2 regions of the Guptibacillus sedimenti genome follow, and region 2 is predicted to be linked to the other one. Evidence: riboswitches for the same ligand, from Rfam matches in the RefSeq annotation. Region 2 holds a riboswitch; the other holds the start of a gene.

Region 1 (7,655 bases), on a different contig from region 2:
TTTTCGGTTTGATAGGTAGAGAAAGGAATATGAAATTCAATTGCAGCCTGGTTGCCAAGCCATAGCAAGGAAGGTAGATCCGAGCAAATCATGTAATTGTTATCGTGGTGCTCAACTGTTTTAATAAAGTCTGGAGCGTATTCAGGACAGTTTCTCTGATAAAAGGCTTCTCCATTAATACCATCAGGATACCGAATGACTGTTAACGGTTTGTTATGTAGAAATGGAAGCATAAGGGGAGAGATTCTAGCTAAATAATTCAAATAGTCAGCTTTGGTAACGCCTTTCCATAGAAGCTTCTCTGCATTCGTAATCGTAAGCTCTACATCTCCCACAGTGATTGAATGTTGTCCCATGTACAATCCTCCCATGATCGATCAAAACAAAACTGATGAAACCTCGGGTGTCTCAACTTTTCTTTATATAGATCAAGGTATTTAAGCTGAATGACTATGCCTGGATCTACATACGTTAATCCAGCTTTTTCGTATACTTTATTACGTTTCATCACTTCAAATAAAGCTTTCCTTTCTTCTGAACGTAGCCCGTGTGTAAAATTCGCTACTTGATAAATATCACCTGATCGCTTAACAGCTGTATGAAAATACCCGTTTGTTTGATCATATGCATGCAAAAAAACAGTAGCAAGTTTCCAATTTTTCACCTTTAACCAGTTTTTCGTTCGTTTTCCAGGCGAATAGATGCTGTCAGCTTTTTTGCAAACCATTCCTTCCCCCTTGTGAGAGGTAATCAAATTCCATAGGGAATCGGCATGAGTGTATGAAGCAACATAATAAATACTGTTGTTCGAAGGGATTTTTTTCAAGATTTTTTGAAGATATGTCTTTCTATTGATTAGTGGAGTTGATAAAAAGACATCATTGTTTAATTCTATAAGATCAAACGCCATAAACGAAAGGTTATCTTCTTGACCGGTATGAAGGGCTTCAAAATTTGCGAAATATTTATTTTTTAACACACACACTTCACCATCTAAAATGCAATATGAAATGTTAGTCTCTTTAAACAATTTGATAAGCGAGTGATGCAACAGTTGAAATTTCTTATTAAAATTGTGACCATTTCGACTCGTTAACGTTATCGTATTCCCATCCCAGGATAAGAAACTACGATAGCCATCATATTTCACCTCATACAACCAGTTTGCTGTATCGGGAATTGAAGCGGTAAGTGTAGGGAGCATAGGAAAGTAAGTTGAAGTCATTTAGCGACCTTCTTTTTCCTTGGTGCAGCTTTTTTCTTTTTTGGGGGCGCCTTAGGACTTGTATCTAAGCTTGCTTGTAGGGCATCCATCAGATCGGCAACATTTCTTTTCGGTTTTTCTTCCACAACTTTTATTTCATTCCCAGAAATTTTGCTTTCAATAAGGGCTAATATCGCTTCACGTCGCTCATCTTTGTATTGAGAAGGGTTAAATTTTGTCGTTAGTTGCTCGATTAACTGTTTTGCCAACTTCTTTTCTTTATCGCTAACTTCTAGTTCTTCAGGTATATCTGGAACATTATCGATTTCCCTTACTTCATCAGGGAAGTACATCGTTTCAAGCATCAAACCTTTGTCATATACTCGCACAGCTGCAAGGTGTTCTTTAGAGCGTATCGTTATTTTAGCGAGCCCAATTCTCCCAGACTCTTCCATTGCTTGTTTTAACAGCATATACGGTTTACTCCCGTGATCATTTGGGCCGATAAAATAAGAGCGATTGAAATAGATTGGATCAATGTCATTTAATTCAACAAAATCTACAATTTCGACTGATTTGTTTTTTTCATGGGCCAGTGCTTCAATTTCATCCTTTTCCATGATGACAAACTTACCATCTTCGTATTCATAACCCCGCACAATATCTTCTGATTCTAACGGTCGATCACAATTTGGGCATCGCTTTTCATATTGGATCGGAGTATGACATTCCTTATGAAGGTAGCGCATCTTAATATCCTTATCCTCAGTCGCAGCATAAAGCTTAACAGGTATATTAACCAATCCAAAGCTAATAGCCCCCTTCCACATCGTATGCAACACACTCACCCTTTCCGATTCTTTTCACTTAGTTTCTCACAAGAATAAAAAATCATAATAGAAAAAAATGGTGGAGAGAAATGCAGTCAGGTAGCAAAAAAACCTCCAGTGGAGGTTTTTTAAGAAGTAACGTATTGTCCGCCATTAATGTGGATAGTTTGACCAGTCATATAGGAAGAATCATCCGATCCAAGAAGGACGTAAGCCGCAGCTAATTCCTCGGGCTGACCCGGTCTTCCCATTGGTGTATTCGTTCCAAAGTTCTTTACTTTTTCAGCAGAAAACGTTGAAGGAATGAGCGGTGTCCAAATGGGACCAGGTGCAACGCTGTTCACCCTTATTCCTTTACCTACAAGTGATTTTGCGAGGCTTCTCGTGAATGTTGTAATCGCTCCTTTTGTACTAGAATAGTCAATGAGCTGTTCATTTCCCTCATAAGCCGTAACGGAAGAGGTGTTAATAATCGCACTGCCTTTCTTAAGGTGAGGAAGAGCTGCTTTCGTTAAGTAAAACATTGAAAAGACGTTCGTTCGAAAAGTCTTTTCAAGTTGCTCGGCTGTAATTTCTTCAATGCTCTGCTTAGGGTGCTGTTCAGCTGCATTGTTAATTAAAATATCCAATTGTCCGAAGTGATCAATCACCTGTTTGATGACGCTTATCGCAAAGAGTTCATCTCCAATGTCCCCAGGTAATAACAAGCACTGTGTACCTTCATCTTCTATTTGTTTCTTCGTATTCTGTGCATCTTCATGTTCGTCCAGGTAGACGATGGCTACATGAGCACCTTCCTTTGCATAAGCGATTGCAGCTGCTTCGCCAATTCCGCTATCTCCTCCAGTAATGAGGGCAACTTTACTTGTTAATTTTCCAGAACCCTTGTAGTCTTGGTCCTCTGTAAGGGGGAGGGGATTCATTTGTTTTTCAGATCCAGGTTGGTGATTTTGATGCTGGGCAGGTTGTCCTTCAGTTTGTCTAAAATCCGGTCGCATGTTAGCACTCCTTTTCCTTTGTCCTTATGTAAGAGTTTACCAATAAATATCTTTTCTAAACCTAATGTGGGAGAAGTAATGATGACCTTTCCATTACATGATAAAATGAAGCATACTTAAATGTAGTTTGTGAGGCGAAAGGCATGAATGTTGATTTAAAAGAATCGGAATTTAAAGAACAGCTCGCTTCGTTTTTAGAAGAGAGTCAGCCCCAAATTGTTGAAAAATGGTTGGAGGGGGCAAAAATTTCTCCTGATGATCCTTACTATGAAGAAATCATAAAAAATGGAAAGCGCACGGTTGAACTGATTTCACGCTATATTCGAGTGCAGGATGAAAATTGGATCATCACGCTAACGAAAAAAATTGCTAATGAACGCATTGAGGCAAATGTTAATATAGGCGAATTTATTGCGAATATTAACTTCGGTCGATCTGTTGTGCTCTCAGTTCTACATGAGTCATCTTTTAACAGAAATGAATTGTCTCAAGGACTGCAAATCATAAATAATTACTTTAACGCTTATTCTTATCATTCGGTTACGGAATATACGAAGTTGAAAGATCATATTATCCAGGATAAAAATAAATTTATTCAAGAAATGCACAGCGATCGGTTAACCATTCTTGGCCAACTTGGGGCGAGTTTTGCCCATGAGTTTCGTAATCCCTTAACTTCAATTAAAGGGTTTCTGAAACTAATTGAAGATGAGTGTGAAGCGAATCATCCCTCAGGAAAGCATTATTTTGAAATTCTTAACAGTGAAATGAAGAGTCTTGAAGAAAAGGTAAGTCAATTTCTCTTTTTATCGAAAATGCGCGGAATCGATGATCACCCTCTATCTTTAAACTTGAGTGGTTTATTACGATACACAATCGACATTCTTTATCCACGTCTTCTTGAATCAAATATAGAAGTCGATACCGACATTTCGGCCGATATTCCGTTATTTGGCGTGGAAGAGCAAATTAAACAGGTCGTTCTTAATATCATGATTAATTCCATTGAAGAGTTAAATGAAAACATCATCGAGAAACGAAAAATAAAGGTGAAGGCAAAAGAAAATCACGGAAGAATCACGGTAGAAATTTCGAATAATGGACGTCAAATACCATCGCATCTTGTGGAAAGCATCTTTCAACCGTTTATTAGCACGAAGAGGCTTGGAACAGGACTAGGGCTCTCGGTTTGCAAACAAATTATTGAAAAGCATGAGGGTGTCATATCTGTTACGTCCAATCCTGAACAAACAACTTTCGTCATCGAGCTTCCAGTGATGGTTGACAAAGGTGTCAAAGAAGAGTAGGTTAATAGTATCAAATGATTACATGTAAAGCTTTTATATATCCACTAGGGGAGTCATTTTAATGACTGAGACAGGTGTGCCTGGACCCTTTGAACCTGATCTGGTTAACGCCAGCGGAGGAAAGTGGAGACGGATGCCACCGCAGCCGCTCCATTTCTGGAGCGGCTTTTTGACGTAGAAAAAACGTTGAAAGTGAGTTGCTTCAGAAATGACGGATCAACGGTATTCAAGCTCCTTTCCTCTTCATCAGGTGGATGAAAAGCGGAGAGGAGTTTTTTATGTCATTTACGAAACAGTTAAGAGAAGAAGCGGCACCGATTTTTGAGGCGATTTTCAACCATCCATTTGTGAGAGGGATCGCTGAAGGAAAGTTAGAGAAGGAACAATTAGTACACTACGTAAAGCAGGATTTTGAGTATTTGAATACGTTTGTAAGAATCTATGGCATTGCGTTATCAAAGTGTGAAGATCGAGAAGAAATGGCACTTTTCAATGAGCAAATATCTTTCGTCCTTCATAGTGAGATTCATCCACATAACAATCTATGTCGCGCCGCTGAGGTTTCTTATGAAGAGCTACAAGGCTATCCACTTGCGCCGACTGCACACCATTATACGAGACATATGCTTGATGCCGCCCATTCCGGAACACTAGGTGAAATTATTGCAGCGCTACTGCCATGTCCCTGGACTTATCTTGAGATCGGTCAGCGATTAATGGAAGAGGTAAATCCTAAAGAAGATCATCCTTTTTATGATTGGATCACGTTTTACGGAGAGAAATCAATGGAAACTGTTACCGATCAACTTAGAGGGATATTGGACGGCTGGGCTGAAACGGCACCAGAACGAGAGTTAGAGCGAATCAAAGACTATTTCATGCTTAGCTGTCAGTTGGAATATGGTTTTTGGGAAATGGCTTATCAAGTGGAAGAGTGGCCAGTAGCGATACAAAAAGGTGAGCGCGTATGAAACGATTAAAGCTTTCAGATATTTTAATAACAATTGTGATTGCCCTGGTGTTTGGTATTATTTATAAACTGTGGGGACCGGTTTACACCATTTTAAAACCTTTTGGACTACATATTGGGGACGTCATTTACGGTATGTGGTTCATTGCGGGAACAGTTGCGATTCTTCTTTTACGTAAGCCAGGAGTCGCTTTACTAGCAGAAACTGCTGCTGCATCTGGGGAGTTTCTCGTTGGGTCAGAATACGGTTTATCTGTTCTTCTATATGGAATCGTACAAGGACTAGGAACGGAATTAATGTTTGCTTTATTTGGTTACAAACGATACACCGCTTTTGTTGCAGCACTTGGAGGAATTGCTGCAGCGGTAGGTTCATTAGTCATGGATGCTGCCTATGGCTATGTGATGGATCTCGCGCTTTGGAATTTACTTCTTCTTATCGGTGCCCGTTTGTTAGGTGGCTTTTTGATAGCCGGAATTCTTGCTTATTTTCTTGTTGAGGCTTTAGAGAAAACCGGCGTCACAACCTTAATTAGACCTGCAAGCGATGAGGATTACAAGGCGTTGGATCAGTAAGGGGTGGTAACATGAAAGTTGGCGTATCAAATCTTCGTGTAAAATACGCAGGAGCAAAAACGTTATTGTTTAACAACTTGTCACTTCAAGTTAAAGAGGGAGAAAAAGTCTTATTTCTTGGACCGAGTGGTTGTGGCAAGTCGACACTGTTACAAATTTTATCTGGATTAATTCCGAATGCCGTTCCAGTTCCGATGAAAGCAGATCAAGTGAAAACCCCTGAGTCTTCGGGCGTCGTCTTTCAAGATCCAGATTCTCAATTTTGCATGCCTTATGTAGATGAAGAGATGGCTTTCGTTCTTGAGAATCGAGCAGTACCTCAACCTGAAATGAAGAAGTTGATTCGTCTCTATCTTAATAAAGTGGGTCTTTACTTTTCTGACCCACATGTTGAAATAAGCTCTCTTTCTCAAGGGATGAAACAGCGTCTCGCCATCGCCTCTATGCTTGCTCTTGAACCAGATGTTATCTTTTTAGATGAACCAACAGCATTGCTCGATCCTGAAGGAACAACGGAAGTATGGAATACGATAAAACAAATCAATGAAAAACAAACGATGATCATCGTGGAACATAAAATTGATGAAGTGATTCACTTTGTTGATCGAATTGTGCTATTTGATTCAGAAGGAAAGAAGATTGCTGATGCCGATCCTAAAAGTGTGTTTTCATTTTATAAGCCTAAACTAAGAGAATACGGCATCTGGTACCCGGGCGTTTGGGATGAACATAGGAAAGAAAAGAATCTTCCAGCCCCTTATGTAAAAGGACAGCAGCTGATGTTCATCCATCAGCTACAAGGCTACCGAGGAAAAACGCCAAAAATTGAAGTATCAGATGCAATCGCTCATGAAGGCGAATGGATTGTGGTTACAGGTAAAAATGGAGCTGGGAAGAGTTCATTTCTGTTAAGTTTGATGAATGTCATGAAAACAACAGGTACGAAAAGCGTAAGAGGGCAATTAAAAACAATCAAGGCATCGCGAGAGCAGCTTGCTTTTGTTTTTCAAAATCCGGAATTTCAGTTTATTACAAATTCCGTATATGACGAGCTAGCTTACTCACTTGAAATGATGGACGACAGGAACGTAGCAAAAAAAGTAAAGAACTGGCTCGAGGCTTATGATTTACATCACGTTCAAAACCTTCATCCTTATCAGCTTTCTACCGGTCAAAAGAGACGGCTAAGCGTGGGGACGGCATTGTTTGGGGATCAACCTGTTTTGTTGTTAGATGAACCAACGTTTGGACAGGATGCCAGCAATACATTTAAGCTTCTAGCTTTATTTGAACAATTAAGGTCTAAGGGTATGCTAATTATAATGGTTACGCATGATGAGATGGTTGTGCAAAACTACGCTACGAGAGAGTGGGTCATACATGAGGGAAAGCTGATCGAAGATAGGGAGTTAGAACGTCGGGAAGAGGAGGAACGTCATGCAGTGGACTCTACAATATGAAGAAACCTGGCTTCATCGCTTAAACCCTGCCTTTAAATTGGTTTTCTTTCTTTCATTATTTCTCACTCTCTTGTTTGTTCATAATCCGAATGTGATGAGCAATTTAACCTTTGTACCGTTTATTCTAGTTTTGTTTGCAACAGGACATCGAAGGATCGTAATAGCGCTATTGCTTATCCCGTTTTTATTATTGTTTTTCTCTAGTGCATCGAGCATGATGTTTTTTGGGCAAGGATCCACAACATGGTGGAGATGGGGAATAATTCACATTACGGAAGAAAGCTTTTTTCGAGGGCTACACATTGGATTT
Region 2 (7,655 bases):
AATGTTCGGTAAAGCAGAAGGCAAAAACATTATTCTCGTCTCTCTAGAGTCCACGCAAAGTTTCGTGATAAACGAAGAGGTTGATGGAAAAGAAATTACCCCTTTCCTTAATGATCTTATTGATGAGAGTTATTATTTCCCTAATTTCTATCATCAAACAGCACAAGGGAAAACTTCTGACTCTGAGTTTATTCTTGAGAATTCTCTTTATGGACTACCGAGCGGTGCGGTGTTCTTTACGCACTCAGGAAATGAATACAATGCGTCTCCAGAAATTTTAAGTGAAAATGGCTACTATAATGCCGTTTTCCATGCCAATAATAAAAGTTTTTGGAATCGTGACGTAATGTATGATGCCCTTAAATATGATAAGTTCTATGATATTAATGACTTTACAGTCACACCCGATAATTCAATCGGATGGGGATTGAAAGATGAATATTTCTTTGATCAATCCATTAAGTATTTAGAAACAATGCCAGAACCTTACTATGCTAAATATATTACCCTTACGAATCATTTCCCTTTCACTCTTGAATCAGAAGATGAATATATTCCAGAGTGGACTTCAGACGATGGTACTGTAAACAGATTTTTCACAACGGTTCGCTATCAGGATGAAGCTGTTAAAAAGTTCTTTGAGCGCATGAAAGAAGAAGGACTATATGAAGATTCAATCTTTGTTATGTATGGGGATCACTATGGTATCTCTGAGAACCATAATAAAGCAATGGGTGAGTTTCTAGGGAAGGAAATCACACCATTTGAATCGACAGAACTACAAAAGGTTCCTCTTATTATCCATATCCCGGGCCAGGAGGGAGAAGTAATGGATCAAGTAGGTGGACAAATTGATTTGAAGCCTACAATCATGCACCTTCTCGGAATTGAAACAAAAGATATGATTAAGTTTGGTAATGATCTGTTTGCAGAAGAACAGGATAATTTCACGATCCTTCGTGATGGAAGTTTCATTACAGAAAATAACCTTTATACGAAAAATGTTTGTTATGATAAGGACACCGGTGAAGAAACGGATAAAGCTGCCTGTGAACCATACATGGAAAAGGCAAAAACAGACCTTGCTTACTCAGATAAAATTGTGTACGGCGATCTGCTTCGTTTCTTAGGAAAGCATGGAGAGCAGCAAGATGCCGAGGTAAAATAAACCACAAGAAAAAAACCACGCTTTTAAAGTGTGGTTTTTTTCTATGCATCTAAACATAGAAGTGGAGATAATAAACATCTTCTTTTGAGAAAAGCTTTATTCACGAAGCATAGGCCACCCTTCTAGTCATATTATTGTAAGAGGGAGATGACTTGTGGGAGGGTGAATGATGAAAATTAGAGTGAAAAGTGGGGACAGCCTTTGGAAATATAGTCGTGTCTTTCAAATACCGCTACGCCTGATTTTAGATAGCAACAATCTTGAAGATCCTGATCAGTTGATGGTTGGAGAACAAATGCAGATCCCTGGTTATGTAACAAAAAGTTATACGATTAAACAAGGAGATACATTATGGAAAATAGCGGGTTGGTATGGTGCACCTTTAGACGGTGTTTTATTGTTAAATGATCAAAATCCATTTTCACTAAAGCCGGGTGATAAAGTGAATATTCCCATTCGTGTCACTTGGTCACTGATAAACCCAAACCAAGCTTATGATTATGGGACGCTTGTGAAGGATATCCGCAAAATCCTTGGTGTCTACCCATTTATTAAAAGAGGTCTAATTGGTGAGACAGTAATGGGAAAACCAATTCCGGAATTAGTGGTAGGAACTGGCGCGAAAAAAGTTCACATGAATGGCTCATTCCACGCAAATGAATGGTTAACGACAACTTTAATCATGAAATTTATCGATGATTATGCACGTGAATTAACAAGTAGCCAGCAGCTTAGCGGTGTCTATCTTCCCCCGCTTTATGAATCCACTTCTTTGTCACTCGTTCCAATGGTCAATCCAGATGGAGTTGATCTTGTCATTAATGGTTTACCTGAAGAGGAACCGTATCGTTCTCTTGCAAATGAGATTAATAATGGGAGTGACCAATTTAGTCGTTGGAAGGCGAACATTCGAGGTGTCGATTTAAATAATCAATACCCGGCCAAATGGGAAGTAGAAGCTGAGCGTAAACCAACAAAGCCATCTCCAAGAAATTACCCGGGAAAAGCCCCACTTACTGAACCGGAAGCAATTGCAATTGCTGATTTAACTAGAAGAAAGAAATTTGACAGAGCGCTAGCATTCCATTCACAGGGTGAAGTGATTTTTTGGGGATTTGAAGGGCTTGAACCCCCTGAGTCGGAAATTCTTGTAACAGAATTTTCTCGCTTAAGTGGCTATGTACCCATTCGGTATGTTGATAGTTTTGCAGGTTACAAGGATTGGTTTATACAGGATTTTAGAAGACCTGGTTTCACTGTTGAAATCGGGAAAGGAGAGAATCCTTTACCAGTTAGCCAATTTAACGATATTTATCAAAATACAATAGGGATCTTTCTGTCTACCCTATACATGTAGTGAGCTTGAACTCTAAGAGCTTTTTTGTCATAATAAAAGTAATTTCATATTTCTGAGACTAGGGGTGCCTTCAAGTTAGGGAAGGCTGAGAAAAAGAAACCGTTATTTCTTTTACCCTTGAACCTGATCTGGTTGATACCAGCGTAGGGAAGTCGGTAGCGGTGTTTTTATACTACCCCCATTCCATACGCGGAATGGGGGTTTTTCACGTTCTAACGTCTTTTATCTCATTTTGTAGAAATGTGAAGTAAGTCATAGCTATGGAGGGAACCAGTCATGAAGCAGTTTCAATTATATGTGATTACAGGAGAGGAATTTCATCCAGATCGAGATTTGGTCGACGTAATGGAGGAAGCCATAAGAGGTGGAGCGGATATCATTCAGCTACGTGATAAAACAAATTCAAAAAAAGTAGTGCTTGAAAAAGCTCTAAAGTTAAAAGCGTTAACAAAAAAATACAGTATACCGTTTATCGTTAATGATCATCTTGATGTCGCTCTAGCTGTTGATGCAGACGGCATTCATTTAGGACAAGATGATTTGCCTTTAGAAACGGCAAGAAAAATCATTGGACCAGGTAAAATAATCGGAATCTCAACTCATCGAATTGAAGAAGCGCGTGCTGCAGAAAAGGGAGGAGCTGATTACATCGGGGCAGGTCCAATTTTTCCTACTAACAGTAAAAGCGACGTGGTAGACCCTGTTACTACTGAATATATCAAGGAAGTGATTTCTGAAATTTCCATTCCATTTGTCGCCATTGGGGGTATAAAACTACACAATGTTTCAGACGTCTTACGTGCGGGGGCGAAACGGATTTGTGTGATCAGCGAAGTAGTAGGAAGTGACGATGTGAAAGGAACATGTGAATCATTTCATCAAGTGATCAAGAGTGAGGTGATCGAGAAGTGAGATTGCAAATAAATGGCGATGAGCACGATCTAGATGTGGTTACGTTGAAGGATGTTGTGAAGCATTTTGGTTTGCAAGAAGGTCTGGTTGTAACAGAGGTAGATGGGACAATAGTTGATCGATCGAACTGGAAAGATATCAATGTACAAGATGGCATGAAAATTGAGCTTGTTCACTTTGTAGGTGGAGGTTGAGTAAATGACTAACAAATTAACAATAGCTGGTAAACAATTATCATCGAGGCTTTTTCTAGGGACAGGAAGATACCCGAATCCATATGTTCAAAACAAGGCGATTGAGGTTTCTGAAGCGGAAGTTTTGACGTTTGCGATTCGAAGAGTGAATCTTTCAGCACCAGACGAAGATGCGATCCTTCAACACATCGAAAAACCATTTCAATATTTACCGAATACTTCAGGTGCTACATCAGCAGAAGAAGCGATTCGAATCGCTCGTTTAGCAAAGGCATCTGGACTAAGTGATTGGATTAAGATCGAAGTGAGCCAAGATGAAAAGATGCTCATTCCTGATCCAATCGAAACTCTAAAAGCAACAGAAATCTTAGCGAACGAAGGGTTTATTGTATTGCCGTACACATCAGATGATCCCGCACTCTGTTATCGATTACAAGAAGCGGGTGCTTCGGCAGTGATGCCAGGTGGGTCTCCCATTGGTACGGGTCTAGGTATTTTAAATCCTTATAATATTGAACGGATTACTGAGAAGCTTACAGTGCCGGTGATCGTAGATGCTGGCCTTGGAAGTGCTGCTGATGTTACACAGGCAATGGAACTCGGCGCAGATGGCGTGCTGTTAAATACAGCGATAGCTAAAGCGAGAAACCCCGTTATGATGGCAGAGGCTGTCAAACATGCGATTCATGCTGGAAGGTTGTCCTATAGCGCAGGTAGAATTTCTAAAAAGAAGTATGCGACGGCTAGTAGTCCGATACAAAGCTAAGAAAGGGGGGGGCGATATGGCTAGAATCACGATTATTGGTGGTGGAGTGATCGGTTTATCCATTGCATTTGAATGTCAAAGAAGAGGACATAACGTTACTGTGGTCGAAGCGCAGCAATGTGGTGGACAGGCTTCTGGTGCAGCAGCAGGAATGCTTGCTCCGTATTCTGAAATTGAAGAAGACCCTGACGATTTTTTCCGACTATGCCAAAAGAGCTTGCAGATTTTTCCTGAATGGCAAGAAGAGGTCAAACATCATTCGGATATTGATTTTGAGTACAATGAAAGCGGTAGTTTGTATTGTATCTATCATGAAGCCGACCTTCTTTCTCTTGAAACAAAACAGGCATGGCAAAGAAAGTTTAACGTTGAATCGACGATTTTAAGTGCTGAAGAAGTAAGGGTTAAAGAACCAGGGCTCTCTAGAGATGTTGTTGCCGCTTTATGGTGTCCTGAAGAGTCTCATATTTATGCCCCTGGCTATGTGGCGGCTCTTTTACAAGCCTGCCGTAATCTAGGTGTTTATGTCATCGAAAATGTAGGAGATGCAACGCTGGAAGGTAATGTTGTTGTAACTAAGCAGGAGCGAATTGACAGTGATCAGGTTGTTCTTGCAGCAGGGGCCTGGTCAATGTATTGGGAAAAAGAGCTAGGTTGCACATTGCCCGTATATCCGATCCGCGGACAAATTTGTGCATATGAAGCTCCACCTTTAAACCACATTGTTTTTACAAGCCAGGGGTATTTGGTAGCTAAAGCGAATGGTTCCGTTGTGGTCGGTGCGTCAGAGGATATTGCTGATTTTGATACGAACGTAACAGAACATGGGATTGGTCGTCTCGAAAAGTGGAGTAAGAAGGTGATGCCTGTGCTCGAGAAGATGGACCCATTTCATAAATGGGCAGGGTTAAGGCCAGCTACACAGGATGGTTTTCCGCTTATTGGAAAGTTGGTTGAGAAACCGGGGGTTACTGTGGCGACCGGACATTATCGAAATGGAATTTTACTAAGCCCAATTACGGCGAAAATCGTAGCGGATGAAATAGATCAAGTTCCCCAACAAGTTGCAATTGGTCAATTTCGTCCTGATCGTTTTCAGGCTATCTAATAAGGAGAGGGTCTAATGTATAAAGCACTGACGATTGCTGGTTCAGATAGTGGTGGCGGAGCTGGGATTCAAGCTGATTTAAAAACGTTTCAAGAGCGCAACGTGTTTGGAATGAGTGCGATTACAGCACTTACAGCTCAGAACACGCTAGGCGTTCATCATGTGTTCCCGCAAACGGTCGAAGCGGTGCAATCACAGCTTGATGCTGTTCTCTCAGATATTGGGGCGGACGCAGTAAAAACCGGGATGCTTTTTTCGAGTGAAATCATTCTTGCGGTTTCGGAAAAGATAAGGGACTACAATGTCTCAAATCTTGTTATTGATCCTGTGATGATCGCAAAAGGTGGGGCGTCTCTTTTGCAAAATGAAGCAAAATTGGCTATGAAAGAAAGGCTTTTTCCGCTAGGGGCTGTTATTACGCCTAATCTTCCTGAAACAGCTGAATTACTAAATTGTAAAGCTATTACTTCTATCAAGGGTGTGGAGGAGGCGGCAAAGGCCCTACATGCAAGTGGTGCAAAAGCTGTTCTTGTTAAAGGTGGACATATGACGAGTAATACTGCTGTGGATGTTCTGTATGTAAACGACCGCTTTTACCATTATGAATCAGAGCGTATTGAAACAAAACACACTCACGGAACTGGTTGCACGTATTCAGCTTGTATTGCAGCTGAGCTTGCTAAGGGGAGGCCGATCCCCGAGGCTGTAGCTATTGCAAAAGAATATATTACGGCTGCTATAAAACACGCCCTCCCAATAGGAAAAGGGATTGGGCCAACAAACCATGCTGCTTATCGACAAATACAAACTTCCATCGTGAAAACTTAACCCTGTTTCTGCAGGGTTTTTTTTGTGAATAAGTTTGCCATTCGAATGAGGAGGGGAAAAATACATAGACTAAGCATGGAACTTTGAGAATGGTGTTAATGAAGCAATTCGTTTTCAAGAAAGGAAGTTCAATGAATAAACTAATCGAAGTAGAAAATGTATCCAATGAACGTGTAACGGATGTTCAATTTTCATTAATGGAAGGCAGTTTAACGACAATCATCGGACCCTCAGGTGCAGGGAAGAGTAGTTTATTACTTCTGTTAAATAGACTAGAAGATCCGGATGAGGGTGAAATCCACTTTAAAGGGAAAAAAATTAGCGATTTTCCTATATCAGAGCTACGTAGAAACATTGGAATGGTGTTTCAACAGGCTCATTTATTTGATGGAACGGTAGAAGATAATTTAAAGTTTGGTCCTTCTCTTCAAAAAAAGTGGGAGCCCAATGATGGGGTTAAGTTATTGGAAAAAGTACAGTTGTCTGAAGAGTTTTTAACGAAAGAAGTAGAAAATTTATCTGGTGGCGAACAGCAGCGAGTGGCATTTGCAAGAACGCTTGCTAATAATCCTGAGGTATTGTTATTAGACGAAGTGACCAGTGCACTTGATATGCGGACAGTGGATTTGATGGAAGATTTGTTACATAAGCTCGTGAATGAAGAAGGGAAGACAATTTTGATGATTACACATGACCTTAAGCAAGCAGAAAGACTTGGTAGCTATACCCTATTTATGAATGAAGGTAGGGTTGAAGAGCAAGGAAAAACAACCGAATTGTTTTATCAACCAAAATCCGCTACGTTAAAGCACTTTCTCGAAGGATAATTTATGACGAACATATCGAATCTTTCATTGCTTACAATGATTCTATTTGTCATGATTCCTGTTTCGCTTTCTTATTTGTTTTCGCTCGGAATCGGCAAATCAGCTATATGGTCTTCTATCCGCGGCGTTGTTCAATTGTTTTTTATAGGTTATGTTCTCACATTTCTCTTTTCTATTCCAGATTGGCAGGGGGTAGGATTATGGGTAGCTGTCATGCTAGTCATTGCTTCTCTTCAAGCATCAAAGAGAGGAAAAGGGATTCCGTACGCTTTTCTCCTGTCGTTCACTTCACTTATTCTTATTGAAGTGTTTGTTTTGTCATTATGGATCGTATTTGATATTATTCCTTTTCGATCCGAACAGGTTATTCCGATGAGTGGAATGATTATTGGTAATAGTATGGTGGCAACTGGTCTTGCATTTGAGAGAATGAAGAACGAGTTTCACGATAGTAAAGGAGAAATTCTTGCAGCATTATCGCTTGGAGCAAATGCT

The links. A riboswitch is a leader RNA that binds a small molecule or an ion and turns the genes downstream of it on or off. The one in region 2 is predicted to bind thiamine pyrophosphate.
Region 1: it holds a riboswitch for thiamine pyrophosphate, as region 2 does, so the genes downstream of both, tenA (thiaminase II) here and thiE (thiamine phosphate synthase) in region 2, are expected to answer to the same signal.

Annotation. Positions count from the first base shown of each region.
Region 1 is NZ_JAQQWV010000002.1:765,551-773,205, forward strand. It holds gene ligD (non-homologous end-joining DNA ligase) at 1-356, opposite strand, end outside; gene ligD (non-homologous end-joining DNA ligase) at 323-1,225, opposite strand; gene ku (non-homologous end joining protein Ku) at 1,222-2,034, opposite strand; gene PQ578_RS12275 (SDR family oxidoreductase) at 2,163-3,032, opposite strand; gene PQ578_RS12280 (histidine kinase N-terminal domain-containing protein) at 3,176-4,339, shown strand; TPP riboswitch at 4,376-4,478, shown strand; gene tenA (thiaminase II) at 4,618-5,310, shown strand; gene PQ578_RS12290 (ECF transporter S component) at 5,307-5,885, shown strand; gene PQ578_RS12295 (ABC transporter ATP-binding protein) at 5,897-7,345, shown strand; gene PQ578_RS12300 (energy-coupling factor transporter transmembrane component T family protein) at 7,323-7,655, shown strand, end outside.
Region 2 is NZ_JAQQWV010000001.1:1,469,500-1,477,154, forward strand. It holds gene PQ578_RS07215 (LTA synthase family protein) at 1-1,168, shown strand, start outside; gene PQ578_RS07220 (M14 family metallopeptidase) at 1,338-2,525, shown strand; TPP riboswitch at 2,576-2,692, shown strand; gene thiE (thiamine phosphate synthase) at 2,802-3,437, shown strand; gene thiS (sulfur carrier protein ThiS) at 3,434-3,631, shown strand; gene PQ578_RS07235 (thiazole synthase) at 3,636-4,397, shown strand; gene thiO (glycine oxidase ThiO) at 4,414-5,505, shown strand; gene thiD (bifunctional hydroxymethylpyrimidine kinase/phosphomethylpyrimidine kinase) at 5,521-6,333, shown strand; gene PQ578_RS07250 (ABC transporter ATP-binding protein) at 6,465-7,160, shown strand; gene PQ578_RS07255 (ABC transporter permease) at 7,164-7,655, shown strand, end outside.